3 regions of the Limosilactobacillus avium genome follow, and region 2 is predicted to be linked to each of the others. Evidence: predicted binding sites of a transcription regulator. Region 2 holds the regulator's gene; each other region holds the start of a gene.
The links. Region 2 encodes NrdR, which represses ribonucleotide reductase genes. Its sites were predicted from a motif close to ACACNATATATNGTGT; they were not measured.

Region 1: a site for NrdR is predicted at 4,241-4,256, ahead of pnuC (nicotinamide riboside transporter PnuC). Genes of this name have one in related genera too.
Region 3: a site for NrdR is predicted at 3,366-3,381, ahead of nrdH (glutaredoxin-like protein NrdH). Genes of this name have one in related genera too.

Annotation. Positions count from the first base shown of each region.
Region 1 covers NZ_CANCWN010000026.1:4,235-14,052, forward strand. The annotation lists gene QOS01_RS08095 (response regulator transcription factor) at 1-304, opposite strand, end outside; gene QOS01_RS08100 (aminotransferase class I/II-fold pyridoxal phosphate-dependent enzyme) at 478-1,629, shown strand; gene QOS01_RS08105 (D-2-hydroxyacid dehydrogenase) at 1,641-2,630, shown strand; gene tnpA (IS200/IS605 family transposase) at 2,841-3,299, shown strand; gene pnuC (nicotinamide riboside transporter PnuC) at 3,439-4,191, opposite strand; gene greA (transcription elongation factor GreA) at 4,376-4,879, opposite strand; gene QOS01_RS08125 (hypothetical protein) at 4,966-6,087, shown strand; gene QOS01_RS08130 (hypothetical protein) at 6,105-6,431, shown strand; gene QOS01_RS08135 (hypothetical protein) at 6,484-6,708, opposite strand; gene QOS01_RS08140 (YbhB/YbcL family Raf kinase inhibitor-like protein) at 6,721-7,227, opposite strand; gene QOS01_RS08145 (tyrosine-protein phosphatase) at 7,265-8,053, opposite strand; gene QOS01_RS08150 (SGNH/GDSL hydrolase family protein) at 8,053-9,030, opposite strand; gene QOS01_RS08155 (galactokinase) at 9,226-9,818, shown strand, end outside.
Region 2 covers NZ_CANCWN010000009.1:81-9,898, forward strand. The annotation lists gene rplT (50S ribosomal protein L20) at 93-446, opposite strand; gene rpmI (50S ribosomal protein L35) at 491-688, opposite strand; gene infC (translation initiation factor IF-3) at 714-1,226, opposite strand; ribosomal protein L20 leader region at 1,270-1,403, opposite strand; gene dnaI (primosomal protein DnaI) at 1,450-2,391, opposite strand; gene QOS01_RS04400 (DnaD domain protein) at 2,388-3,758, opposite strand; gene nrdR (transcriptional regulator NrdR) at 3,770-4,243, opposite strand; gene coaE (dephospho-CoA kinase) at 4,287-4,886, opposite strand; gene mutM (bifunctional DNA-formamidopyrimidine glycosylase/DNA-(apurinic or apyrimidinic site) lyase) at 4,883-5,722, opposite strand; gene polA (DNA polymerase I) at 5,735-8,392, opposite strand; gene QOS01_RS04425 (Bax inhibitor-1/YccA family protein) at 8,527-9,240, opposite strand; gene murC (UDP-N-acetylmuramate--L-alanine ligase) at 9,315-9,818, opposite strand, start outside.
Region 3 covers NZ_CANCWN010000002.1:3,436-13,253, forward strand. The annotation lists gene nrdF (class 1b ribonucleoside-diphosphate reductase subunit beta) at 1-684, opposite strand, end outside; gene nrdE (class 1b ribonucleoside-diphosphate reductase subunit alpha) at 774-2,945, opposite strand; gene nrdH (glutaredoxin-like protein NrdH) at 3,035-3,256, opposite strand; gene tadA (tRNA adenosine(34) deaminase TadA) at 3,490-3,990, shown strand; RNA gene ffs (signal recognition particle sRNA small type) at 4,032-4,118, shown strand; gene dnaX (DNA polymerase III subunit gamma/tau) at 4,287-6,107, shown strand; gene QOS01_RS00950 (YbaB/EbfC family nucleoid-associated protein) at 6,128-6,436, shown strand; gene recR (recombination mediator RecR) at 6,441-7,040, shown strand; gene QOS01_RS00960 (YaaL family protein) at 7,045-7,293, shown strand; gene tmk (dTMP kinase) at 7,311-7,952, shown strand; gene QOS01_RS00970 (cyclic-di-AMP receptor) at 7,975-8,298, shown strand; gene holB (DNA polymerase III subunit delta') at 8,312-9,325, shown strand; gene QOS01_RS00980 (initiation control protein YabA) at 9,339-9,692, shown strand; gene rsmI (16S rRNA (cytidine(1402)-2'-O)-methyltransferase) at 9,704-9,818, shown strand, end outside.

The DNA of each region.
Region 1 (9,818 bases), on a different contig from region 2:
GCTTCATGATATAGTCGTCCGCGCCCGCGGCAATGGCGTGCATAACGTTACTGTCAATATCCGCTGCGGAAATGACAATAATGGGGACCTGGGTATGTTTACGGACCTCCTGCATCCAGTAAAAGCCATCGAAGGTGGGCAGGGTAATGTCAAAGAGAACCAGGGCTGGCTGGGCGGCCGTGATCTCACCAGCGACGTTTTCCCAGTCGGTGACCGTTTGGACGTCATATTGCCACTTCTTAAGTTCTTCCTGGACGGTCTTAATCATTGCGGGGTTATCTTCAACCATAAAAATACGGGCCATCAAAGGTTCCTCCCTTCAGCTATTGGCATTTTACCATAATGCAACGCGCATAAGAATTCAGCACTTTTGAATACTTATGCGGTCATAATGTATAAATATGTGGATTTAAAAATAAAAAACGACTATACTTAATGCAAAGTTACACGAATCACATGATGAACGGAGGAAAAACAATGGATAGTTCGATTTTAAGCAAAGCATACCAAAAGCCTAGCGCAAACATCTTGGCGGACGTTTGCGCAATGGCCGCTAAGATGGATAACGTCATTGACCTGTCTGTCGGCGACCCGAATTTTACTACCCCCCAGCCAATTATTGAGGCGGCCTTTGAAAAGACCAAGGCGGGGATTACGCACTACACCGCTGCTGAGGGCCTTCCAGAGCTCCGTCAAGCAATCTGTGATTTCTACCAAGATAAGTACCAACTAAAGTTTAATTTGGACCAGGTCCTGGTGACAGTAGGGGCCGAACACGCCCTGTTTGTTGCCCTGGAGGCCCTGCTGGACCCTGGTGATGAAGTTATCATCCCCCAGCCAAGTTTTTCTCCTTACATTGACCAGGTCAAGCTGGCCAATGGGATCCCGGTAACGGTCGATGGGAAGGCGGCTGACGGCTACAAGATTGAGGCCGCAGAAATTGCCAAGAAGATCACGCCTAAGACAAAGGCCATCATTATTAACACACCGAACAACCCGACCGGTAACGTGATGACGGCGGCCGAGGAACAGGCGCTTGCCGACCTGGCAGTTAAGAACGACCTGTTGATCTTCAGTGACGAAATTTACTCTGACTACGTAATGCCGGGCAAGACGTTCACTCCACTGGCCAAGTTTGCGCCCGATAACACGGTAACGATTAGTGGGATGTCAAAGAGCTTTGCCATGACTGGTTGGCGGATTGGTTACCTGATTGGGCCGGACTGGTTAGTTGCGGCCGCTAATGATGTCAACGATGCCGTTACCTTTACGGCACCGACGATGTCACAGGAAGGGGCCTTATACGGCCTTCAGCACCACGACGAACTGGTGGCCCCAATCGTTGAAGCCTTCCAGAAGCGGTTAACCTACCTGCAGACTGAACTGCCTAAGATTGACTGGCTAGACGTTAGTCCCGTTGAGGGAAGCATCTACGTCTTCGCTGATATTCGAGCAACAGGATTAAACTCCGTTGACTTTGCCGACCAGCTGTTAAAGAAGGCGGGGATCCTGGTTGTTCCCGGCCTGGCATTTGGTAAGTCGGGTGAGGGCTTTGTCCGGATTGCCGCAACCCAACCGTTGGCAGCCTTAAAGGAAGCCGTTGCGAAGATGCAGAAGTTGACCTGGTAAGGAGGCACATGATGAAAATTTTAATGTATGCGGTATTGGAACCGGAGAAAAAGTATATTAAGCAGTGGTCAGAGGAAAACGGGATCGAAGTTAAGTGCGTTGACGAGCGCCTTAATAAGGACACCGTAAAGTGGGCCAAGGGCTTCGATGGAATCGACTTTCAACAAACCCAACCCTTAGAGCCAGAGGTTTACCAGGCCCTTCACGAATACGGGATTAAGCAGCTGACGGCGCGGATGGTTGGTTATGACATGATTGACTTTGACTTGGCGAAGAAGTATGACCTGATCGTCACCAACGTCCCCGCCTATTCGCCACGGGCAATTGCTGAAATGGGCCTAACCCAGGCCCTCCGCCTCGTCAGAAAGCTCGGTTACTACGACCAGCGGATGGACAAGCTCGACTTCCGTTGGGCCGGCCTGGAGAGTACGGAGATTTATAACCTGACGGTGGGCATTATCGGTGCCGGTCACATCGGTGGGGCCACCGCTCAACTGTACTCTGCACTGGGGGCCAAGGTAATTGCAACCGACCCGATTCACCGGGTGGAACTGAGTCCCTACTTGGAGTACACGGACCAGGATACCCTCCTAAAGACGGCTGACATTGTCACGGTCCACACCCCGTTGAATGACAGTACGACAAACCTCTTCAACGCCGCTACCTTTAAAAAGATGAAGTCAACTGCCTACCTGATCAACATGGCCCGGGGTGGCATCGTTAACGCCAACGACCTGATTGCGGCATTACAGGCAAAGGAAATTGCCGGAGCGGCACTGGATACCCTGGCGGACGAGGGCCAGTTCTTTGAAAAGCAGGCAACGGCGGATGAAATTCCAGAGGACTACAAGACCCTGCGTGCCATGCCGAACGTTCTAATTTCCCCACACAGTGCCTTTTACACCGACACGGCAATGAAGAACATGGTGGCCATGGGCCTGGACGATGTGGTAGCGATTGTCAATGGCAAGCGCCCCCAGTTCGAGGTTTACGGAAAATAATTTAAGAGAATAAAAAATGTGAGACATCTGTCTCACATTTTTTTATTAACGTCTTTAGACCTAGTTGAGTACGCGAGCAAAGCGAGTGTGCGAAACAAAAAACCACCTGCTATGCGGGTGGGCAATAAAGATTATATAAAAAAGCCTCTTTTGCCTTAAGATGTAGGTGTTCAAGCCAAAATCAAATAAGGGAAAAGAGGTTTTATAAATATGGCTAATAAGTTAAATAGCTTAGCCCATACGAAATGGTTATGTAAGTACCATATCGTATTCATTCCAAAGTATAGACGGAAAATAATTTACAATCAATATCGCAGAGATCTTAGAGATTATATAAAACTCCTGTGCAAGTATAAAGGAGTGCAAATCATTGAAGGTCACATGATGCCAGATCACGTACACTTATTAGTGAGTATTCCGCCCAAGCTAAGTGTTTCGCAGTTTATGGGATATTTAAAAGGGAAAAGTGCCTTGATGATGTTTGACCGCCACGCAAACTTAAAATATAAATTTGGGAATCGACATTTCTGGGCAGAAGGATATTATGTGAGCACAGTAGGCATGAATGAAGCCACAATAAGAAAGTATATTCGAGATCAAGAAAAGCATGACATGGTAGTTGATAAAATAACCAGTGCTGAATATTCAGACCCTTTTAAGGGTAAGTGAAGGAATACAAACGCTACTTAAAGTAGCAGCGAAGTAGTCAGAGCATTTTGGTTTGAGCAAAGCGAAAGCCAGCGCCTTGAGACGCTGGCTTTTCTTTTCAGCTTATAGCCGATGTGCAAACCACCCGTTTGACGGGTGGTTATGATTCTTCAATTCCGACCGACTTAGCATAAGCCGTTTCGGCGATGCTTAGCCGTTCACGCTCCTTCTTGTTGTACCATGGTGAAATGGTAAAGGCGAGGACGTCATTGATCAAATAGATGGAACTGTTTACGGCCATCGCCAGGGTTGCGGAACCCTGCTGGTATGAAATGAACCAGAGGACAAGCTGGGCAATCCCGGAAGCCAGCCACCAGAAGTACTGGTTGTTGAAGCGGAGGAAGCAGATTACCCCGGCCGTTAAGCTAATTGAGAAGCTGATGGCATCAATCCACGGGCGAGGGTCGTCCGTTAAGTGGCCAATCAGGTAGCCGGAAGCCAGGTAGACGACCCCGGTAGCGATAATTGCCACCGTCCAGCTGCGGGGGGTAAAGTGGCGGATCTTTGATGCCATATTAACGTTCCAGTTGCTGGACAAGAGGACGGGGATGTCCAGGGTAATCATGTAGGCAACCTGTTCCCCGATGCTCAAATAGTTCTTGGCGTTGAAGCCGATGATGATAAAACAGATCGCAGAGAGAATGCCGAGCACCCCGTTTACCGACTTAGCGGCGTTGATTGCTAGGACACAGAGGACACCTAGGGTCGTACCAATGAAGGTGATCACGGACAACCAGGTGATTGGTGTGCTGGCCAGGGTCATGATCTGACAACCCAGGCTAAAGAAGAACAGGTAGTAGTTCTGCTGTGGCCACCCCTTAAGCTGGTGGGCCAAAAATTTAAAGTAGTTCATTTAAGTAACCCCAATTCCAAAAGTATGTTTAGGGCTCATAGCGCTATGAACACAACATATGGTAGTATAGGGGCTATTTTCCCCGGGTGCAAGCACAAAATATAGTGGCTAATTGGCTGATTGATGATGTGAGGGGCGCGAAAAGAAACATGGAAACGGTTTAGGGGGTCCGGGAAAAAGTTTCTTATTTACTCAAGGCAATCTTAATGATTTTAACCTGGTAAGATGCCTGGGGCGCCTGCACAGTAACGACCTTTCCCGCTGGCTGGTGCATGATTGCTTGACCAAGCGGGGAGTCAAAGGAGACCTTCTGCTTAGCGAGGTCGGCTTCCTGCTTGCCAACAATTTTGTAGGTTGCGGTATCGTCATCATCCTCAAACTTGAAGGTAACGGTTGTGCCAAGGTCGACGGTCCCGGTGTCCGCCGGGGCAATCACCTGTGAATATTGGAGCTGCTTGTTTAGGTAGCGCAGGCGGCTCTCCAGGTGGCGGAGTTCCCGCTTGGCCGTGCTGTACTCCGTATTCTCCGAGAGGTCACCCAGGGCCCGCGCCGCCTTCAGTTGGGCGATCTTGGCGGGCCGCTGCTGTTGAAGCTGGTGGATCTCGTCTTCAATTTCCTGGTAGCCGGTACTAGTCATCTTTTGAAAATAAACGTTCTTCATGGCTTCCACAATTTTCTTCTTACGCATTGCGCGTGCCCCCTCATTTAATCTTTACCACCTAATTATGATATGATAGATAGGAAAATTCAATTTTAGATGGAGGAGTAAGGAGTATGAACGAACAAGAAGAACACGTTAAAAAGTTCCTCGCTTCGTCCACGTATCATCAGCTTTCTGCTAACCAGCAGAAGCATGCTCAGGATATTCTAACCCGCTTTAATCAACACATGATGAACGAGCAGCACCTGGCCGACACCGCGTGGACGCCCCAAGCGGTGAAGGAAGTAATGGTGGGGGACTTTATTGCGGATCCTGCATTGACCAACCAGTTTGGCATTGCGGTGGCCCCGGTATTAAAGGCCTACCAAAGCTTTTTAAAGGTTGCGGGATTAAAGGAAATTGTCCAAGCAATTGATGACCAACGTACAAATATGAATGCCTGTCGGAAGGCCCACCAGACATGGGCGCAATTGCACGGCAAGAAAAAGGCCGCCAAGCCGGCTCCTAAAGCACCGGCAAAGAAGACCGCCGCTACGAAGAAGCCGGAAAAGGCTAAGGAAGTCAAGCCGTGGTCGGCCCAAGAGGTTGATGACTTCATTGCGAAGAGCAAGCGCGCGGTGGCGGTTGAAAATGAGTTTCAGAACCAGTCACTTGATGGTGGTGAACAGCAGTACATTATTGGCCAGTTTATCAAGCTGATGGCCCAGGAATGCGGTGAATACCCCGGCAGCTGGGATTTCTACGACCTCCAGCGGGTCTTAGGAATGATGATGCCGCTTGACCCGGACATTACCCCCAAGCAGATTAAAAACATTGTTCCGACTGCCCAGGCCCTCTTCGACTACTTGAAGCGGACCAAACAGCTCGACATGGACCAGTACCGGACCGGTTTGAAGGCAATTGCTAACATGCAGCCATCTCAGGACATGCTGGCTAGCTTGAGCCGCAAGGACCGGGAAACGCAGCTGATGCTGTCCTTCATCCGCAGCAACGGGATTGATACCAACGATGTTAAGACCGCTGAGAAATGGATGGATGACCACCGGGAGGAAGTTGCCAGCTTCATGCGTGGCCTATTGAACCCGTGGAGCGAGTACGAACACCAGCAACTGATGAAACGGCAACGTCACCAGCAGCAAGTGGCCCCAAGTCGGCAGACGCAGGTGGTAAGACACCACCGGGCACCTCAGGGTATTAAGTTCAGTAAGAAGGCACGCAAGAAGCGCCATAAGTAGGAAGGAAGCAGTTATCGATGAGTGTTGAAATTCCCCAAAGCATGGACGACGTTGTCATGCAGGTTGCCCAACGCAAGTTGCATGGTGAAACGATCACCGAGGATGAAGTAATCAAAAACGCGGTGCGCGATATCCTCCAAGCGTTCTTTGATGAAGCGCTGGAAGGCCACTATGATGATGTCAAGTGGGCCGGCAATGACCTCGAGGTAACTGACATAATGGGAAAAGTTGTCGGTAAGGTGGCGCCGAAGGGGAAGGACTTTATCGCCGACTTTCGCGCTAATACAGACGATCTTTTACTACGCTTCGAAAATGAGACCACCAAAATTGTTGGTGGCCGTTAAAAAGAAAAAGGAACCGGATTCCGGTTCCTTTTTCTTTTTAAAGTAACACCGCTTAAAGCTTGTTCTTAACATTGTACGGCTTGGACTTTTGGTGGTCAGCCGGCAAGGCGTCCTTGGCGTAGAAGATCGCGTATTCTTCATCATTAGGGCCCTTGGCAATTACCAGGTCATCACTGTGCCGCTCTTTTTTGAAGATTTGGCCCTTCCGAACGGCTTCGTTGTAGTCATGAATGTTGGCGATTGAATCACCCGGATTAAAGAAAATCCTTGTTTCCATAATATCACTTCCTTAAGCGCGACTAGGGATGGTTGCTTTAGCTTTGGCGAGAACATGCCCCTCCGCAGCGTGGAGAAAGTCATTGAGCCAGTAGCCGTTCTCTAAGGGGAGAACGGTATCCAGTGCGTAGACGGTTAATGTGTAGTCGTGAGCCTTGTCCGGTGGCTGCGGGCCAACGTAACCACTGGCAATCTGCGGGTCCCCATTGACTAGGCGGCCGGCGTTACTGTTCTTTCCTTGGACAAACTGTGTTTTTAACTGGCGGCTGGCATCGGCTGGAATGTCGGTCAGTGTCGCTGGAATATTGGCGGCGAGCCAGTGAATCCACGTAAAACCACAGACGGGGGTTGAATCAAAATCAATGAAAACAAGTGCAAACGACTTCGTCCCCGCGGGGGCATCCGTAATGTGGATAGGGAAAGACTTCACCGGGTGGTCAGCGACCATCAAATCGGCCGGTGCGTACTTGCCGTACTCGTCAGCCAAGAAACCGTCAATTAACGGAACAGAAATTTGCATAGCTAGCTCCCTCCTTGTATATCAATTATAACCTGGCCTAGTCCAAATATAAATGGCGCAGGGTGGTTAAATCACCTTTTGAGAGGCCAAGGTAGTCGGTCAGGTAGTGGTCAACGGTGCCGGACTCCTCCTTGATTGTGGCCAGGGCCGTATTGAGATAGTCGGCATTGACGGAGGCGAGGGCGTTCCGGTTGCTGACGACCGCGTCAACGTTCCCGAGGCCGGCGCTATTTTTACGGATCCCCGCGAGCCACTTCTTCCGTACGTCCGCCGTGACTTCGTTGGTCAGGAGGTAGTCCTTAATGATTGTTTCACGTGGAACACCCAGTGCAGAGAGGATGAGGAAGGCAGCAAAGCCGGTCCGGTCCTTTCCTGCCGTGCAGTGGAATAGGGTTGCCCCGTTGGTCGTAGAAAGGAGGACCTTAAACATCTCCTGGTAGGCCTTCTTTGCGCTTGGCAAGCTGGCCATCCGCCGGTAGACATCTAGCATGTGTCGGTAGCCGTTACCCTCTTCTTGCATCTGCTGGGCAATCTCTTCATCGCTGTGCGAGGCGTCCGTTTCGTCGACCGCAAAGACGGGAAGGTGACGGTAAGTTGCGCCGGCAGGAACCCGGTCCGGAGCAGCCGCAACTTCTGGATTGGAGCGCAAGTCAAGGTCGTTTTTGATGGGGATGGCCGCCAAGGTGTTTAAGTCATGCTCATTAAGCCGGGTTAAGGAACCGGAACGAATTAGCCGGTTAAACTTGACTTGGTGCCCATCCGCGGTTGGGTAACCACCGAGTTCACGAAAATTATAGCCATTTTCAATGTTTAATAAGCGTTTCATTATCGTTTTCCTCCTTTTATTTGTTTTAAAAATGGGGTAAGGGCCCCTGCTAACCGCCGTCCAGCCGTTTGTGCCCCAATTTGGTCGGGGTGGAGACCGTCGGTGAAGCTGGTGCACCACCCTCTGGTATCAATCACGGGAAGGTGGTGGCGGTGTGCACACCGGACGATTTCCGTACGGAAGGTTTGACTAAAGGGGACCATGATCAGGATCAAACTGTTGGGGAAAGTTGATTTCACCTGACTGATAAAGTGGTCGTATGCCAAGACAAACTGGTCGGTAGGGTAGCGGCGGTCGTTGACCCCGATGTTGACGACGACCATGTCGGGCTGGTTGACCGCCCACCGGGTAGTCTGGTCAATTTGGGGAAGAAACTGACTGGCCACGGGAACCCCACCGGTAGCCGGTCGCAAAACCCCACCGGCGGAATAGGCAATCCGTACGCTGTCGATTCCCAGTTGGTCGCTAGCAATACCGACATAGTTACTCTCGGGCCGGTAATCAGCAGAAGCATGGCGCCCGGCCACCCAGCAGCCGGCCGTTATTGAGTCGCCGATAAAGTCAACGAGTGGCTGCAAAGGAGCGGGAGGGAGGGCCCCCGGCCTGCTGGTGATGCTGACGATTGCGAACCCCGCCTGGCCAGTCCAGACCGGGTCAAGGTCAGTGTTGCCAGCCGTCATTACTTCGATGAGGTGGGACTGGCAGTCCGGCAGGGGAATCTTCCATGTTCCCTTAGCGGCCGCGACCCGCTGCCAGGACCCCCGGTCAACGCGGTAGGCATAGAACTGACTAGCTACCTGTGGGCTCCCGTTATCCAGGACCGTTACTTGAACCTCTTGGGCCGCCTTGCTGACCATCTTGATGCTGCTACCGAGGTTGGTGGTGTATAGTACCGGCTGGTTATTGATTTTTCTTACTACCCACCGCCCGGTTCGCTGGGCAAGGGGCAAAAGATCGTTGGCGTGATAAATTGCCATCAAGGTCCCTCCTCTTTAAAAATAATTTTAGCATTGATTGGCGAAAGCTACTATTACTAAGACGTTTAAGAAAGCGCTTACCATATTTATTTAATTATTATGAAAGCGCTTATTGACAAATCGGGTAAATAATATTAAATTATATTTAGTAAAAGTTTACCATAAGTTTTATTTGAGGTATGGAGGTTAATTGTGATGGATAAGCAACAATTTCTTGATGAATACAAAAAGGTCTTTAACGAAAACGGTAAGGATGTCTTCTTCTCACCAGGCCGGATCAATGTGATTGGTGAACACACCGACTACAACGGTGGTCACGTTTTCCCATGTGCAATCAGCATTGGGACGTACGGTGTTTACGGGCCACGGGAAGACACCAAGGTTGCGATCTACTCTGCTAACTCTGCTAAGGAAGAAAACAGTAAGATCATCACCTTTGATATCAACGACGACCAACCCCAAACTGCTAAGGACGAAAAGTGGGTTAACTACTTTAAGGGGATGCTTGTTTACCTGAAGCAACGCGGCTACAAGATTGACCATGGTTTCAACTTCTACATTCATGGTTACCTGCCATACGGTTCTGGCCTTTCTTCATCCGCTTCAATTGAAATGCTGATGGGGAACCTGTTGAAGGAAGAATTCAACTTAGACATTGACGAAGTTGAACTAGTTAAGCTTGGCCAAAAGACCGAAAACGACTTTGTTGGTCTGAACTCCGGTATCATGGACCAATTTGCTGTCGGGATGGGGAAGAAAGATAACGCCATCTTCTTGGACTGCAACAC
Region 2 (9,818 bases):
ATTAATTATAGCGATTGTGAATTCTAGTTTCAATTAACATCAAAAAAAGTCACCCACCCGGTAACAGATGGATGACTTCATTCAAGTTGGAATTAGTTGAGAGCCTTCTTAGCTTCGTCAACAACCGCAGCAAAAGCCTTTGGGTCGTTAACAGCCAGGTCAGCCAACATCTTCCGGTTGATGTCGATGTTAGCCAGCTTCAAACCGTGCATCAGCTTGCTGTAGCTGATTCCGTTGATCCGGGCACCAGCATTGATCCGGGCAATCCAGAGTTCACGGAACTTACGCTTGTTGACCTTCCGATCACGGAAAGCGTAAACGTAACTCTTCATTACTTGGTCCTTGGCAGTCTTGAATAAACGAGACTTTGCACCACGGTAACCCTTTGCTAACTTCATAACGCGCTTACGACGTGCACGCGTAACAGTTCCACCTTTAACTCGCATGTTGAAATCCTCCTACGTATTTTTGATTATTTAGTGTGTGAAGTTTACTTGAATGGCAGTAACTTCTTGTAACGCTTTACGTTGGACTTGTCCATCATGCTCAAGCCACGTAATTGACGACGTTGCTTCTTAGTCTTACCGTGGAAACGGTGGCTAGTAAATGAGTTACCACTCTTGAATCCACCTTTAGCAGTACGCTTAAAACGCTTTGCAGCAGCGCGGTTAGTCTTCATCTTTGACATAAGAAAATTCCCTACTTTCTTAAAATTATTTCTTTGCTTTATCAGCAGCTGGGGCGAGTGTTAAGAAAATGCTCCGCCCCTCCATCTTTGGACGTTGAACAACAGTAGCAATGTCTGACGTTTCATCAGCCATCCGTTCAATCATGTCACGACCGATATCCTTATGCGTAATGGCACGACCACGGAAACGGAGTGAAACCCGTACCTTGTCACCCTTGGCAATGAACTTACGAACCCGCTTCAATTTAACATTGAAGTCGTTCGTGTCGATTGATGGGCTCAGGCGAATTTCCTTGACCGTTACTGTCTTTTGTTTCTTCCGAGCTTCACGCTCTTTCTTTTGCATCTCGAAACGGTACTTACCGTAATCCATAATGCGGGCAACCGCTGGACGAGCCTTTGGTGCAACCAGCACCAAATCAAGATTGGCATCTTCTGCCAACTGGAGCGCTTCACGCTTGGACTTGATCCCTAATTGTTCACCATCTTGACCAATTAGCCGCACTTCACGTGCACGGATACCGTTGTTGACAATCATATCTTGTGCTATGGCAACGCACCTCCAATTTTATTAGCGAAAGATCAAGCAAAAAAAGCGGGATGCAAACCGCATCCCGCTTTATCTAAACGGACCTCACCTGTCCGTTCAATTTCATCTCGTCAGCCCGGCGATCCTTATCACCTAGGCGAGAAGCGGGTGCTTCTGCTTTTTCTTTCAACGTTTACTAGAATAACGAATCTCTTCTTAAATGTCAAGATAATTATCCCTTATTCCGCAAATTCTGGCCGGTCATCGGCATTTCGCGGGAAAGGAACTTAATCCGTTCCATGATTCGCTGGGCCTTTAGGGGCTCACGGTCACCCTGGGTATCAACTGCCAGGTGGTTAGCCGCTAGCTCATCCATTGAGAAGTTAGAACTGAAAAAGGTCGGCAACTCTTCTTGCATCCGGTATTCAAGAATGATCCCCAAGACATCGTCTCTGACCCACTTACTCATCGCATCGGCCCCGATATCGTCAAGCATCAGGATGGGGGCCTTCTTTACCGCCGCCAGCTTCTCGCTGGTGCTATTACTTTTAATTGAGTTCCGCATCTCCACCGCAAAGCTCGGGAAGTGCATCATGGTCGTGGCCACGCCCTTCGTCTTGGCAAGCTCATTGGCAATTGCCCCTAGGAGGTAGGTCTTGCCGACCCCAAAATTACCGTAGAGGTACAGGCCGGGCTGAAAGTGTCCCGGCTGGTAGCTCTCTGTAAAGTCAACCGCCGCCTTCAAGGCTGCTGTCCGGGTTGCCGTGGCGTGTTGTTCGTCAATGTAAAAGTCGTCTAGAGAAGCGTGTTGAATAAACTTTGGCATATTGATCGACTGAACCAGCCGTTTAATATGCCGCTGCCGTTCCTGTTCCACCAACTGCTTAGTGGGGACATAGGTCACATCAATCTGGCCAGAGTTCAAAACTAACTGGGGAGAATAGCCCGGGGCCACGGTGGCTTCACCCCGCTGGCGGAGCTGCTTTTCGTGGTAGAACTCGTACAATTTCGACTGGCCACTTCGTACCATTTCTTTAGTGATCTGGTCACGATTAGCACTAAGAAATGATTGAACGTCGGAATCCGCCATCACCTTTTTCATCAGCTCGGCAATGTTGGTGTTAATGTTCTTTCCCCGCATGATTCCCTGGAGTGATTCATTTAAGGATTTCATTGTTGGTCACCACCCTTTCTTCCTTTCCGCTTAGCGAGCATGGCCTGAACTTCTTTTAGCGCCGCGGGGGACGCCTTCTTATTTAGCTGCTGGCTATCCGTTTTGCTCCATTTTGGCATCTGTTCTTCAACCTGCGGCCGGCGGTAAGCAAAGCGACCCTTGGACGTTGCACGCTGCTTGCCCCGTTGCTCCTGAAAGTTCTTTAACTCCTGAAGGGCCCCCGGCGCATCCTTGACCCCCGCCTTAATCCAGCTATTGGCAATTGCGTCAACAAAGCTGGCCTTCAGGTTAGCATTGTCAAGGTCGGCAATGACGTACCAGGAAAGAATGTTAATGACCGCTGAATCAAGCTTAACATCATTAACCAGGTGGGTAAGGATATGACGTTCATTTGCACTTACAAAGCCACCGGTCTGTTCTTTCAAGCCTTGAAGAAATTCAACCGGTGCATAATCCGCCGCACTCTGCAGAAGCTGGCGATCCTTGGCCGTTAGCTTGACCGGCGAACTAGCGGACTGGTTAGCAGTCGCTGGAGGGGCCTGGTGACCAACCTGTTGGTAACGACTCGCAACGATCCGCTTGAACTTTGCCGGGTTGAAGTGGTTGTCGGCTAGGTCAACCGCCTTGAAGACCAGTTTAGCCATCGTGGGCTCATCAATTCCGTATAACTGATGCTCAACCTCGATTAACTGCCGGGCCGCACTCAGGTCCTTTTTCATCACTGGCTGCTTTTTAACTAACTGGAAAAGGGTCGGCCAGTCAAAGTCACTTTGCCCCGCCCCTAGCTGGGGACGCTGGTCAACGTTCGTTTGCTCGCGGGCATCTTTAATCGTGGTGGGCGTTTTAACTAGCGACTTGTTGGCCACGTGGAACTCATCGAGAAAGTGGTGGCTAACGTTTTCTAAAGACGGCGCAGAGGCCAGCTGGTAGCGCCGGGCTTCCTTGACCAACTGCTTAAAGTGGCCATCCCCAACTGCCTCAAGAAGGAGGACACTGAGGAGGTCATCCTCAATAAAGGCCGCCGGTGTGAGGGTCGCCCGTAACTGATAGACGAAAAAGGTTCCCTGGCTATCCTTCCCCCGGTAGGTCTGGACCATCCCCACCGCTTCTAAGCGGTGTAAGGCCCTTGCTAACTGGGAAGTTCCCGCATTCAGTTGGCGGATAATATTTGCCTGTAAGCGGCGGTCCGCCAAGGTGGGCTGGGAAATCAGCTGAGCGCGGAGGGCGTAAAAAAGGCTAAAAGCCGTTGGCCCTAACACCGGCTGGTAAAAGCTGGTAAAGACCCGGTCGTTAAAGTTGACAAAATCGGTGGCAGCAGTGACCAAGAATCCCGCTTGCGGGTTAAATTCCTCTTCCTGCGCAGTCATTGCCACTCCTCCTACTTCTTTTCACCCTTGTGTTCGTCCTTTACCATCGTCTCTAGTTCGCTCATAAAGGCATCAACGTCTTTAAACTGCCGGTAAACACTGGCAAAGCGGATGTAGGCGACCTCGTCAACGCCCTTTAACTCGTTCATGACGTACTTACCGATCAGCTGGCTAGAGATTTCGTTCTCACCCAGGCTCCGGACCTTCTTTTCCACCTTATCGGTCATCTTGGTCAGCCGCTCCATACTAATTGGGCGCTTTTCCGCTGACCGCACAATCCCGTTGAGGATTTTTTGCCGACTGAACTCCTGGCGCGTGCCGTCCTTCTTGATAACCAAGAGGGGGGTCTGCTCGTAGCGTTCAAAAGTGGTAAAACGAAAGCCGCAGTGGATGCATTCCCGGCGCCGGCGTATAAAGGTACCATCCTCACTGGGCCGGCTATCAACAACTCGTGATCCGTTACGGTGACAATGTGGACACTTCATGCGCTTTCCTCCTTAATTGCTTTAATACTTTATTTTACCATAATCACTTTGCCCCAAGGTAGTCAACTAACTTAGCGACCTGGCGCCGCAGTTCATCTAAGGAACCATCATTGTTGATCACTACGTCCGCTTGGCGGGACTTTTTAGCCAGTGGCCACTGGGCGGCAATTCGCTGTTCGGCCACCGCCCTTGTGTATCCGTTACGGGACATCAGGCGTTGGACTTGGCAATCATGACTGACCGTAACAACGACAATTAGGTCACATTCCTGGTCGTAGCCCTGTTCAAACAGGAGGGGGGCATCCAGGATTACGAATGGGATGTCCTGCTTTTTAAAAGCGGCTAGCTGGTCCATAATTGTCTCCCGAATCAGGGGCTGCATGATTGCGTTTAGTTGGTGACGAACGCCAGCATCACTAAAGGCCATTTTACCAAGGGCCCCCCGGTTTAAATGGCCATCCGCTGTTAAAATTTCCCGTCCAAACTGGCCCACCAGCTCGCTTAGGCCTAACTGACCAGGCTGTTGGAGGCGGTGGGCAACTTGGTCCGCATCGACAATCGGCAGGCCCACCTGACTGAGCATCTGGCTGACGGTCGATTTGCCACTCGCAATTCCCCCGGTTAAGCCCACTACTTTAGTCATTTTTCTTCCTCCACAAGCGGCTGGCAGTGCGGACAGAAGGTCGTCCCCCGCTGGGCAACCTTGATCTTTACCATCTTCGTTCCACAACGTGGGCAACGGTCACCAGCGTGCCCATAGGCGTTCAGCCGTTCCTGAAAGGCCCCGGCATCCCCGAAGGCGTTGGTAAAGCTGTGGACAGTCGTGCCCTTGTACTTCGTTGCCGTGGCCAGTTCCTTGATGATGTTATCGTGGAGGGCCTTCACCTTAGCTGGCGGAATCGTATTAGCCGCTTGTTCCGGATTGATTTTACTCATCCACAGGACCTCATCGGCGTAAATATTCCCCAGTCCGGCGACGTGACGTTGGTTCAATAGGAAGGGTTTAATCTTCCCCCGGCTACGTGCCAGCTCTTTTTGGAAGAAGTCGAGGTGAAAGGCCGCGGCCGTTGGCTCCGGCCCAATCGTCTTGAGTCCCCCAACCTGGTTCTCTTTACCGGTTTTGACCAGGGTCATCCGGCCAAACTTCCGGGTATCGTGGTAGCAGAGTTCACTGCCGTCGGTAAACTGAAAGACAACGTGGGTGTGTTTATCAATTGGTCCCCCGATTGGCTGGTTAAAGTACTTACCCTCCATCCGTAAGTGGGAAACCATCGTCAGGTTATTCGTAAAGCGGAACAGGAGGTACTTCCCCCGCCGGTCAACGTCGGTAATCGTCTGGCCAATCAATGCCTGACGAAACTTTTCAACGTCGTTTGTAATTGTCTTGCCGTAGTAAACATCAATTGCTTGAATCTTCCGCCCCTTTGCGATCTTTAATAATCCGCGGCGGACGGTTTCAACTTCTGGTAATTCCGGCATTTTATTGCCCCCTTACTTAAGGTCGTACCAGGTGTCGCCGACCTTACTGTCAACCTTTAACGGCACGTCCAGTTTCACAGCTGAGTCCATTACCTGTGGTACCAGCTTCTTCAAAACCGGGATCTCGTCTTGTGGCGCCTCAAAGACCAGTTCGTCATGGATCTGGAGGAGCATCTTGGCCTTGAGCTCCCGTTGGTCAAGCTCTCTTTGCATCCGAATCATCGCAATCTTGATGATGTCGGCCGCACTACCCTGGATTGGCGTGTTCATCGCCGTCCGTTCCGCAAATGACCGCCGGTTAAAGCTCTTCGCGTGGATGTCCGGAAGGTAACGCCGCCGGTGAGTAATGGTCTCCACATAACCGTGCTCCCGGGCAAAGGCGATGGTGTCGTCAATGTACTTCTTAACACCAGGGAACTCCTTGAAGTAGTTCTGAATGAACTCGTGGGCCTGAGCCCGGGTAACGTGAATTCGCTGGGCAAGGCCATAGTCACTGATACCATAGACGATACCAAAGTTAACGGCCTTGGCCCGCCGCCGCATGTTGCGGTCAATTTCAGCATCTGGCCTCAGGTGGAAGATCCGCCGGGCCGTACTTGCGTGAATATCCTCACCGTTTTTAAAGTCTTCCTGGAGGTTCTTATCCCCGGTAATGTGGGCCAGAACCCGTAATTCAACCTGGGAGTAATCAGACGAGAAGATTTGCCAGCCATCGTGACTAGGTACGAAAGCTTGCCGAATCAGCCGTCCTTCCGGTAGGCGGACAGGAATGTTTTGCAGGTTCGGGTCAACGGATGAGAGCCGTCCAGTCTGGGTTAAAGTCTGCAGATAACGGGTGTGGATCTTCTGGTCGCTGGAGTGAATGACCTTCAAAAGGCCGGTAATGTAAGTTGACTGTAATTTAGCGATCTGCCGGTATTCCAGGATCTGCTCAACGATTGGGGCCCGGTCAGCCAGCTTTTCCAAAACATCCACGGCGGTGGAGTACCCCGTCTTGGTCTTCTTGATAACCGGTAACTTCAGTTTTTCAAAGAGGATGTGGCCCAGTTGTTTGGTGGAATTGATGTTGAACTCCTCGCCAGCCTCTTCGTAAATACTGCTTTCAATGTCAGCTAACCGTTCCTTAAGCTTGCTACCCATGTTTTTGAGGGTTTGAGCATCAACGTGGACACCGGTAATCTCCATTTTTGCCAGGACCCTGGTCAGTGGCAATTCAATGTCCGTATAAAGTGGGGTCTGCTTATTCTGGTCGAGCTTTTCAAAGAGGGGCGCTTTTAGGGCATTAATTGCCCGGACCTTCTGGGCAAGGTGGGTAAAGAAGACCCCATCGTCGTCGGGGATCGCCCGCTTGACGCCCTTTCCATAAACCTCTTCGTCGGTTCGCACGTCGTGGTAGTCGTGTTCGAGGGCCACCTGGCCGAGGTCATTACTGTTGTCATTGGTGTTGAGGAGGTAGGAAGCGAGCAAAAGGTCAAAGTCGACCGCCGCCAGTTCGATGCCGAGCCGGTGCAAACCAACAATGTGTGCCTTGGCATTAAAGACATTCTTTTCGGTCGTTGTTGACTCCAGAAGCTTCTTCAACGGGGCCCGTTTAAGCAACTCGGCGTCCCGACTGACGAACCAGTGGCTACCATCCCCTAGGGCAAAGCCAGCGAATGGTGACAGGTGGTAGTTAGCTTCTGGCATTTCAAGGTAGAAGCTGACCTCACCACTCAGTTGGTCAAGGTCACCAAGGTTATCGGCCGTCAATTCAGTATAGGTAATTGGCTTAACCTGGTCTTCCTCCGCTTCGGGGGCAACGTTCATCTTAGCCAAGAAGGACTTAAAGCCCATCTGCTGGTAGAAGTCAATCAATTCTTCCGTCTGTTCCCCCTCGTATTTCAGGTCCTTCAGACTGATCTCTAAGGGCGCATCCCGGAGAATCGTGGCTAAGGTCTTGCATTGACGGGCAACATCTTCATCCTCAATCAGGTGTTCCTTCATCTTGCTCTTCTTCAGGTCGTCAATGTGGTCATAGAGGTTTTCAACCGAGCCGAACTGCTTTACCAACTTAATGGCAGTCTTTTCACCAACCTTAGTGACACCGGGGTAATTATCCGAAGTATCCCCCATCAGAGCCTTCATATCAATAATCTGCTTAGGAGTGATGCCAAGTTTTTCTTCCACGTGGGCCGGTGTGTAGTGTTCAGTATCCGTAACTCCCTTATGGGTAACGGCAACTGTGGTGTGGTCACTAGCCAGTTGGGTAAGGTCCCGGTCCCCAGTGACCACCAGCGTCGTGTAACCAGCATCATCAGCTTCCTTGGCAAGGGTCCCAATGATATCGTCAGCCTCGTAGTTCTTTAATTCGTAACTGTGGAGGCCACTAGCCTTCACCAGCTGGTGGACATACGGGAACTGCTCCATCAACTCTTCTGGCGTCTTGTTCCGGCCACCCTTGTAGTCGGTGTACATTTTAGTCCGGAAGGTCTTCTTGCCGGCATCAAAAGCTACCAGGGCAGCGTCCGGGTGGAAGTTATCAAGGACGTGGTCTAACATCAACTTGAAACCGTAGATTGCCGCGGTATGCAGGCCGTCCTTGTTGGTAAACTTATCGATTTGGTTGTGCATTGCAAAGAATGCCCGAAAAACAATACTATTTCCATCAATCAGTAATAATTGTTTGGCCATGTAGTTATTCGCTCCGTTCCTTTTTTTCTACTAACTAATTGTACCAAAGATTAGGGGTTATCGTTAACGACATGCTGGTGTTCATCCGCTGATTAAAGAAAAAACGAGTCGGAAATTACCGACTCGTTTTTTCTTTAATCCCGGTCACTCATTCCAAAAATTTGCAGGAACGAGATGAAGAGGTTGATAAAGTCTAAGTATAACTGTAGAGCACCGATGATTGCCAGTCCCGCAACTGAATTAGCGGTGTTGTAATTGAGGTAAATCTGCTTCATCTTTTGGGCATCCCATGCGGTTAGGACCACAAAGATGATTACCGCAATGAACGAGAAAATATAAGCAATTGCCGGGCTCTTCAGAAACATGTTAATCAGGTAGGCAATGAAGAGGGCCACCAGTGCCGCCAGGGCTTGGGAACCAAACTTACTGAGGTCCCGCTTGGTAACCGTCCCGTAGATTGTCATCGTCGCAAAGATTGCTGCGGACGACACGAAGGCCGCCGCAATATTCGTCCCGGTGTAGACCCCGGCAATCAGTGCGAACTCAACTCCGTAGATGATGGCCACCACCATTAGCATAATGAAGCTCCCTACCGGGTTCCGCGTGGCACTAAAGCTGATCCCCATCGTTAGGGCAAATGGCAATAGCAGGATCAACCAGACCATCCCCGGGTGGGCCCCAAAGTAGCCCATCACAACATTCCGGAAGGTCGTCATTGTCTGCCAGGCACTAAGCGCCGAAACCAGGACGGCCAACGTCATGTACCCGTACATCCGGGTCAGGAATGCATTCAAACCGGCCTGGTCACCAACAACACGGCGACCAGAATCGCCAGGAAAGTTATTCATTCTTATTCCTCCTCAAATTATTTATCGGTACTGTCAAGAATACCATACCGCAGCGGTGAAGGGGGCAAGAATGCTTACTTATTAAGCAATTCTTTGAATTTATCCTCATACTTTTCAATATCCCCGGCACCCATGAAGATCACTACGGCATCGTGGTACTGACTCAACTTATCGATCGAGTCCATGTCAATTCCTTCGCTCCCCGGAATCTTAGCTTCCAGGTCTTCACTCGAAACACTACCGCTCTGTTCTCGAATGGAAGCAAAGATTGGGGTCACGTAGACCTTGTCAGCACGCGAGAGGGTCTTGGCAAAGTCATCGATGTAGGCCGCCAGCCGCGAGTAAGTGTGGGGCTGGAAAACCGCCACAACCTCTTTGTCAGGGAACTTTTGCCGGGCCGCATCAATTGTCGCCTTGATCTCGTTCGGGTGGTGGGCGTAGTCGTCAATCAACTTGTCCCCAGCCACGTCGGTTTCACTAAAGCGCCGCTTAACACCGCGGAAGTTAGCCAGTTCCTTCTTGATTTGGTCCATGTCAACATGTTCCATGTAGGCAACGGCCAGGACAGCCAGGCTGTT
Region 3 (9,818 bases), on a different contig from region 2:
GTCCTTCATATCATGCTGCTGCTTTTCGGTCCGGTCGCGGAGGCCAAGTTGGAACTTGTAACCAATGTAGGTTCCGTGGACGGATTCGTCCCGCAAGATAAGCTTAATGATTTCAGCAACGTTGTTTAGCTCGTTGTGGCCAAGGTAGTAAAGCGGGGTGTAGAAACCAGAATAGAAGAGGAAGGTTTCCAAAAAGACGTTGGCAACCTTTTTCTTCAACGGGTCCTCTTCGGGGTCCAGGTACATGTTGGCAATCTTGGTTGCCTTGTTTTGCAGGTACTCTTCCGAATCAGACCAGTCGAAGATTTCGTTGATTTCATCAGGAGTGTTCAAGGTTGAGAAGATGGTGGAGTAACTCTTGGCGTGGACGGATTCCATGAATTGAATGTTGTTCAGCACCGCCGTTTCGTGTGGGGTCCGGACATCATTCTTCAATGCGGTCAACCCCGCTTCGGATTGGACCGTATCAAGCAGGGTCAGTCCCCCAAAGACGTGACCAACAGTCCAGCGGTGGTCATCATCTAGTGCCCGCCAGTCATCCATATCATTGGAAACGGGGATCCGGGTATCAAGCCAGAACTGCTCCGTCAGCTTCTCCCAGGTTGCCTTGTCAATCATGTCGGAAACTTCATTCCAATTAATTGCCTTATATTTGTTTAGTGGTTTAAATTCTTCAAGTTTCATTTAACTAGCCGTTCTCCTTAATCAAGAATATTAATCGCCCTATAATTCGTGTAATAGCAATAAAATTGTAGCAGTCTCTTTACCGAAAATCAAATGACACAACTTTCACATTGGTTGGCACCAATTTCATCATTGTCATCTGTAAAGGTCCGGATGTAGTAAATTGACTTGATTCCGTGCTGGTATGCGTAGTGACGAAGAATATTCAGGTCACGGGTGGTCATCTTATTGGTCCGACCATTTTTCCATTCGTACAGGCCGTCCGGAATCGTCGACCGCATGAAGAGGGTCAGTGACATTGACTGGTCAACGTGTTGTTGGGCCGCAGCGTAGGTGTCAATCACCTTCCGCATGTCGATGTCGTAGGCCGACTGGTAGTACGGCATCGTATCATTGGACAGGTACGGTGCGGGGTAGTAGATCTTCCCAATCATCTTCTCCTGCCGTTCCTCGACTCGGTTAATGATTGGCGTCAGGCTGGCAGTTGAGTCGTTAATGTAGGAAGTCGACCCGTTTGGCGCAACGGCGAGCCGGTATTCGTTGTAAAGCCCGTCCTTCATAACGTCTTCCTTGAGCTTTTCCCAGTCCTTAACTCCCGGAATAAAGATTCCTTTGAAGAGCTCCTTAACAACGTCGGACTGGGGGCCCCAATCCTTTGAAGTATACTTGGCAAAGTACGAGCCATCCGCGTAAGTGCTCTTATCAAAGTTGTGGAAAGTTTCCTGTCGTTCGCGGGCAATCTCGTTGGAAGCAACGAGCGACCAGTAGTTCAGCAGCATGAAGTAGACCCCGGTAAACTCAATTGCCACCGGGCTCCCGTATTGAATATGGTGCTTGGCCAGGTAGCTGTGCAGACCCATGGCGCCCAGACCGACAGAATGGGCGAGGGCGTTCCCCCGTTTGATGCTTGGCACAACGTCGAGGTTTTCAACGTCACTGATGTGGGTCAACCCGCGCATCATTGCCCGGACGGACCGGCCAAAGTCGGGACTCTCCATCATGTTGGCAATGTTGGTGGAGCCAAGGTTACAACTGATATCGGTCCCCAGCGTTTCGTAGGATTGGTCATCAGCAACCTTGGAAGGAACCTGGACCTGGGCAATCTCTGAGCAGAGGTTGCTCATTACAATCTTACCGTCGATCGGGTTGTCCCGGTTTTCTGTATCGATGTTGATGATGTACGGGTACCCGGATTCCTGCTGGAGCTTACTGATTTCGTCTTCCAGGTCGCGGGCGTTGAGCTTCTTCTTGTGGATCTCATCATTTGCGACCATGTTGTCGTATTCCTTAGTAATGTCGACGTAGGAGAAGGGAACGCCGTAAATTCGTTCCACATCATATGGACTGAAGAGGTACATGTCTTCGTCCTTTTCAACCAGTTCATAGAACTTATCGGGAACGGTGACCCCCAGGGAAAGGGTCTTCAGCCGAATCTTTTCGTCGGCGTTTTCCTTCTTGGCACCGAGAAAGGCGATGATGTCGGGATGGAAGACGCTCAGGTAAACGACTCCGGCACCTTGCCGCTGGCCGAGCTGGTTAGAATATGAGAAACTATCTTCCAGGAGCTTCATTACCGGGACCACCCCGCTTGCCGCCCCCTTGATCTTCTTGATGGGGGCTCCCGCCTCACGGAGGTTGCTGAGGTTAATGCCGACCCCACCACCGATCTTAGAGAGCTGGAGGGCTGAATTGATGGTCCGGCCAATGGTGTTCATATCATCGGTACTTTGAATAGCAAAGCAGGAGACGAATTCTCCCCGGCGCTTGCGACCAACGTTTAAAAAGGTAGGGGTTGCCGGTTGGTAGCGCTGGTGGATGATTTCATCGGCGAGGTCCATGGCCAATTCTTCGTCCCCATCGGCGAGGTACAAGGCGTTCATGGCAACCCGGTCAATGTAGTTTTCCAGGTAGTATTCCTTGTCATTGGTCCGCATGGCGTATTGTGCATAGAATTTATAGGCCGCCATGAAGGAATGGAAGTGGAAGTCCTGGGCCTTCAGGTAGTCATACAGCTTTTCAATGAAGGAAAGGCTGTACTTATCCATGAAGCCCTCTTCGATGTAGTCGTTTTCTTCCAGCCATTCAAAGCGTTCCTTTAATGAAGAGAAATGCTTGGTGTTCGGATTGACATTGCTATTGATGAAGTCTTCTAGGGCCGCTTGATCCTTATCTAGTTGGATTTTCCCGTCGCGGGGGATGTTAACCTCATTATTGAGGTCGTAGTATTTAACTTTAGTGATGTCGATGTCAGATAAAGCCATGGTTAAAACTCACTTTCCTGTCTTTTTCAAAATTAAACCAGGCTAACAGTCGTGTGGCGAATGTAGACTGGTTAAAATAACGTCGTCGATTATGCTAACTGTTGAAGCCGGTCCGGCCGGAAACCAGAAAAGGCATTGCCGTTTGGTAGCTTTACGACTGGCGTTGCCATGAAGCCAGCGGCCTTTAACTGGTCGATGTATTCCGGCTGCTCATCAATGTTGTGCTCAACGAAGTTAATCTTGTGTTGCCGTAAGAACTTCTTGGTCATCTTGCATTGAATGCAGTTATTCTTTGAGAAAATTGTAATCATAATGGTGCCTCCCAGAGAATTATTTCGTAGTTGATGTTATTAAGTATAGCCAGAAAAAACGAAAAATCAATCTAAAAATACCATATATTGAGTCACTCTTGATAGTGAAACACAATATATGGTAATAATGGTGGGGAGCAAAGACCGTGAAACTTTTTTCCGGTTATCTAATCGCTAGATAAACTTTATCAAACTAGTTAACAATTATACACTGAATCAGAAGGATGGAGAAGATGGAAGAAGAAAAAACAAAAAAAGAATACATGCGAATGGCAATTGAAGAAGCGCACCAGGCGGCATTGCTAAATGAGGTGCCGATTGGGGCCGTCGTCGTTCATAACGGCAAAGTGATTGGCCGGGGGCATAACATGCGCGAACGGTTCCAAGATGTGACTTATCACGCGGAAATGCTGGCGATCAACGAGGCCTGCACTTTCCTCCACAGTTGGCGGCTTGAAGACTGTGACCTTTACGTCACCCTGGAGCCCTGCATTATGTGTAGCGGGGCCATCCTCAATGCCCGGATCAAAAACCTTTATTATGGTGCTAAGGACCCAAAGGCGGGGGCCGTGGATAGTCTTTACCACCTCCTTAACGATTCCCGCCTTAACCACCAGGTCAACGTTGAGAGTGGGCTCTTGGGAACGGAATGTGGGCAAATGCTCAGGGACTTTTTCCGGGCAATTCGTAAGCAACGCAAGGCGGCCCGCAAAAAACGTCGGGCAAAAGACTAGCAATTGTCGCTGATTTAGTGTAATATACTATATGCCGAAAGGCCTTAGAGCAAGGACGCGCTTACGAACCGTGTCAGGTCCGGAAGGAAGCAGCACTAAGTTTGTTGCATCTTGTGCTCTAAGTTTGAAAGATAATTAGCTGAAGCTGGAAAACTTTTCCAGCTTCTTTTTGTTCAGGGGTCGGTAACTAATGAATTTTAGGACGGCCCCTTTTTGATAGTCCAATATCGCAGAAAGCTAGTATAATATTAAAGTAACGTTTTAGACTTTGTACTATATAGAAAGGAAGCCCCGTGATGAGTTACCAAGCACTGTACCGGGTTTGGCGTCCACAGCGCTTTGATGAGTTGGTGGGTCAGCAAGTGGTCACGCAAACCCTTAAGAATGCCATTATCACCCACCAGATCAGTCATGCTTATCTGTTTGCCGGACCGCGGGGAACAGGGAAGACGTCTGCCGCCAAGATTTTTGCCAAAGCGGTTAACTGTCACCACCTAGAGGACGGTGAGCCTTGCAACAAGTGTGATATCTGTAAGGCAATCAGAAATGGCCAACTCAACGATGTGATTGAAATCGATGCGGCCTCCAATAACGGGGTCGAGGAGATCCGTGACATTCGTGATAAAGCCAAGTACGCTCCCACCCAGGCGGATTATAAGGTGTACATCATTGATGAAGTCCACATGCTGTCGACCGGGGCATTTAACGCCCTGCTTAAGACCCTGGAAGAGCCACCGGCAAACGTGATCTTTATCCTGGCAACGACGGAACCCCACAAGATTCCGTTAACCATCATCTCCCGGGTTCAGCGCTTTGATTTCCGGCGGATTTCTGCGCAGGACGCGTTTAACCGGATGAAGTATATCTTGGACCAAAAGCAGGTCGACTATGAGGAAAAGGCCTTGTGGGTGATTGCCAACGCTGCCGAAGGGGGGATGCGGGATGCGCTCAGTATCCTGGACCAGGTCCTTTCGTTCAGCGATAACCAGGTAAAACTCGACGACGCCTTAGTGGTCACCGGGAGTGTTACCAAACAGCTCTTGGAAAAGTACTTCTTTGAAGTCAGTGGGCACGAAAGCGCGGCTGCTTTAGATACGATGAAGGATATCCTCGGCCAGGGGAAGGACGGCCAACGTTTCATTGAGGACCTAATCTCCTTTATCCGGGACATCCTCCTCTACCAGGAATCACCCAAACTTATCATGGTTGAGAGTACCGGCCTGAAAGACGAGGACTTCCAGAAGATGAGTGCTGCCGCCTCCGCAACGACTCTCTACCAGATGATTGACGAGTTAAATGGCATCCAGGAGGAGATGCGCTTTACCACCCACCCGGATGTTTACCTGGAAGTCCTGACGGTTAAGCTCGCCCAGGTCAGTGTCCAGGGTGGTGCCCAACAGACTCCGCCAAGGCAAGCGACGAGCGGACCATCCACAGGCGACCAGGCTGATAAGCAAGCTGTTTCCCAGCTCCAAGACGAGGTTCGCCAGCTTCAGGCAACGGTTAAGAAACTACAGAGTGAGTTGAATACCAAGGGTTCGACCGTTACCAAAGCGGCCCCCCAGCAGCCGCGGGTTCAGCAGCATAATGTTGAGGTTAAGCTCAGCGCAATCAACCCCGTTTTGGGGAAGGCCACGCGCCGGGACCTGGTTGAAATTCAGGGCCTGTGGCAAGAACTACTGTCAAAGCTCAGCGTTCCCCAGCGGTCGCTTCTGCACGTTTCTAAGCCAGTGGCGGCAAGTAAGGACGGGGTCATCGTTGCCTTTGACTACGCCTTCCTTTTCCAACAGGCGATGGATGACGAGGCCCTGTTGACGAGCATGGAGCAAGGCCTCCAGGAGCTGACTGGCGAGGAACGCCGGGTAGTGTTTGTCCCTAAAGATAAGTGGCCAGCGATCCGGCGGGAATACATTAAGGAGCATGGCCTCGATAAGCGGGGGTCAGCACCGCGTCCGACGCCGGCCAAGCAAGATACTGCTCCTGCCACGGCCCCGGAGACGGCTCCGGCGGACCAGCCGGCACCAAGTGATGCTGGTTCAGCATCGGCGCCAGCAGACCCGGTAACGAAAGCCCAGCAGCTATTTGGTGAAGACATTGTTAAAGTAGAAGATAATTAATAGTAAAGGATGATGTAATTATGATGCGCGGAATGAACATGCAACAGATGATGAAGCAGGCTAAGGCTATGCAAAAGAAAATGATGGCGGAACACGAAGAACTGGCCAAGCAAGAATTTGTTGGCAAGGCCCCAGACGACATGGTGACAGCCACCTTCAATGGTGATAAGCAACTCCTCGACCTGAAGATCAACAAGGAAGCGGTTGACCCAGACGACATCGATATGTTGCAGGACCTGGTAGTTGCCGCCGTTAACGACGGGATGAAGAAGGTTGACGCTGCCACCCAACAAAAGCTGGGTAAGTACACACGTGGCATGGGGATGTAACTAGATGCAGTACCCAGAACCACTAGCAAAACTGATTGAAAGTTATACTAAGCTTCCTGGTATTGGGCAAAAGTCAGCTACCCGCCTGGCATTTTACACGCTGGGGATGGAAGAGGATGACGTCACCGACTTCGCCAAGTCCTTGTTGGCCGCCAAGCGTGACCTGCATAATTGCAGTATCTGTGGCAATATTACGGAAGACGATCCCTGCCCAATCTGCCGAGACAAGAGCCGTGACCGCACTAAGATCCTCGTTGTTGAGCAGTCACAGGACGTGATGGCGATGGAGCGGATGCATGAGTACCATGGATTGTACCATGTCTTGCACGGGGTCATTTCTCCGGTCGAGGGTACCGGGCCCGAGGATATTAACGTTGCGAGTCTGATCAAGCGCCTGCAAAAGAATGAAGAAGTTAAGGAAGTCATTATTGCTACCAACGCCTCCTCAGACGGCGAACTGACGGCCGGCTACTTGGCAAAGCTGATCAAGCCCGCTAAGATCAAGGTTACCCGTTTGGCCCACGGCTTGTCGGTCGGTGCGGATATTGACTATGCGGATGAAATGACCCTTTTCAAGGCAGTTCAAGGACGAACGGAGATGTGAGAGAGTGCTATTTGGTCGCCGAAAAGATCGGGTTGCCCAGTTGCGCAACCAGCGTTTACTAAACGCTATTTATGACACGAAGGCCAGCTGGGACCATGCTAAGGAAACTGAGCGGGCGGTCTATGAAGCCAACGTTAACAGCGAGCTTCGTGACCGCACCAAGATTCAGGAGCAGAAGTACTTATACCTTTATAAGATTGCCCGGAAGTATAAAGTCCATGGCCAACTTAACCATGGTGTCATTAGTCGTTAGGAACAGGTGAAAACAGAATGCAAGGAAAGTTCATATCTTTTGAAGGCCCAGATGGCGCAGGGAAAACGAGTGTCCTCCGCCAGATTCAAGCGGACCTGGAGGACCAGCTGGGAAAAGACCGGGTTGTATATACCCGGGAACCAGGTGGGGACCATATTTCTGAACAGATTCGCCAGCTCCTTTTTAATGCTGCTAATGGCGACATGGACGGGCGGACAGAGGCCCTCCTGTTCGCTGCTAGCCGGCGTCAGCACGTCATTTCGGAGATCCTGCCGGACTTAAATGCTGGTAAGGTGATCCTCTGTGACCGCTACGTTGATAGTTCAGTTGCTTACCAGGGAGCTGGCCGGCAGTTGGGTGAAAAGGAGATTTGGCAGTTAAACCAGTTTGCAATTGATGGGGTAATGCCGGAACTCACGGTTTACCTGGACATCGAATCGGAAATTGGCCTCCGCCGGATTGCAGAGCACCGGTCAGACCAGGTTAACCGCCTTGATAAGGAAAAACTGGCCTTTCACCAGGCGGTTCGCCAGGCCTACCTCCGCCTATACCACAATGACCCAGACCGCATTAAGCTGGTTGATGCCAGCCAACCGCTTGATAAGGTAATTACAGACGTGCGGCAGGTCATTCATACGCGTTATCCCGACCTATTTTAAGAAGATCTAAGGAGTGATTACTATGAAGATGATTATTGCCATTGTGCAATCCAAGGACAGCAATCGCTTACGAAAAGCATTTAACAAGGCCGAAATTCAGGTGACCCAGTTATCAACAACGGGGGGCTTCTTGCGTGAAGGAAACGCCACCTTCTTGATTGGGGTCAAGGATGAAAAGGTCCAACAAGTGCTTGACATCATTAAGAAAAATGCCGAGTCACGGGAACAATACGTCACTTCTCAGATGCACATTGACGTCGAGGGCGGTTCGGCCTTTCCTGTTAATGTCCGCATCGGTGGTGCCACCGTTTTCGTGATGCCGGTGGAACAGTTTCTCAAGTTTTAAGTAGGTGGTATTGGTGAACGCAGCGGAGGTAACCCGGGCAGAGCAACTTCAGCCCGTTTTGATTAGTCAGCTCAAACGGGTAATCAAAAATAAAGAATTGGCGCACGCCTACTTGTTAGTGGGGCCGAGTGGCTCCGGCAAGGAAACGGTGGCCCGTTGGCTGGCACTGCGGCTATTTTGCCTGCACCCGGTTGACGGGGAACCCGACGGCACCTGTCCGGAGTGCCAGCGCATTTTGAGTGAAAACCATCCCGACATTGTCCTTGCCCAGGCTGAGGGGCGGCAGATCAAGGTCGACACCATCCGGCGCCTGAAAAGTGAGTTTACCAAGAGCGCCATGGAGGGCAATAAGAAACTTTTCATTATTAAGGATGCCGAAAAAATGACCACGAGTGCGGCAAATAGCCTGTTGAAGTTCATCGAGGAGCCGGGTCCCGGAATCTACATCCTGATGTTGACGACCAACAAGAGTGCCATCCTGCCGACAATTCAGTCGCGGACCCAGGTGCTTGAAATGGCCCCCCTGAACCGGCAGGAGTTGCTCAGTGCCCTGCAAAAACAGGGGGTAACAGAGAAAAAGGCCCGGATTGCAATTGGCCTAACAGACTCGGTAACGACGGTGGTGGACTGGTGCAAGGATGGTTGGTTCGACCAGACCGTTGCCGGGATTCTCCAGTGGTACCACCAGGTTAGCCAGGGTAAGATGATGGCCTTTGTTGGCGTGCAGACGGACCTGGTCAAGCTAGGGGCCCACAATCGGGACCACCAGCTCGTCTTACTTGACCTGGCAGCCCTGATTTGGCGGGATACCCTCTTGGCAGCAAACGGAATTGAGGACCAGAACCGCTTTCACTTTGTTGAAGAATTGCCGGCGATTAAATCCGTGGGGCAGCACTGTTCGATGGCCGACCTGCTGGCGGTTAGCCAGTTAACCCTGGCCCCCCGCCACTACTTAGAGCAAAACATTAGCTTTCAAAATATTTTTGAAGAATTGACGATTCGCATTGTCCAGGCATTGACAGATTAATGGAGGCGCGATCATGAACGATGATCAGCAGCGAAACAGCATTTATGATAGTTTAGGGAAGCTCAGCAACCAGCTGGGTGAGATGACGAGCGAATTGGCGGACTTGAAAACGCAACTGAACAACGTCCTGGCCCAGAACGCGGAACTGACGATTGAAAACAACCACCTCCAGCAGGCAATCAAGAAGCTCCGTGACCAGCGGGGGGAACAGCAGTTATCGACGGGACGGCGGACGCTTAATGAGCTTTACCACCAGGGCTTTCACGTTTGCCGGAAGCACTTTGGTGAACGGCTTGCCCCGCACGAGAGCTGCATTTTCTGTGACGAGGCGATCTTCAGTGGAATCAATGACCAACAGAAGCAATAAGGGGTAAATGGATGCAACAAATTAGTAGTTTTCAAAATAGTGATACGGGGCGGCTTTACTTGGTACCAACACCGATTGGTAACCTCGATGATATGACCTTCCGGGCTGTTAAAACCCTGCGGGAAG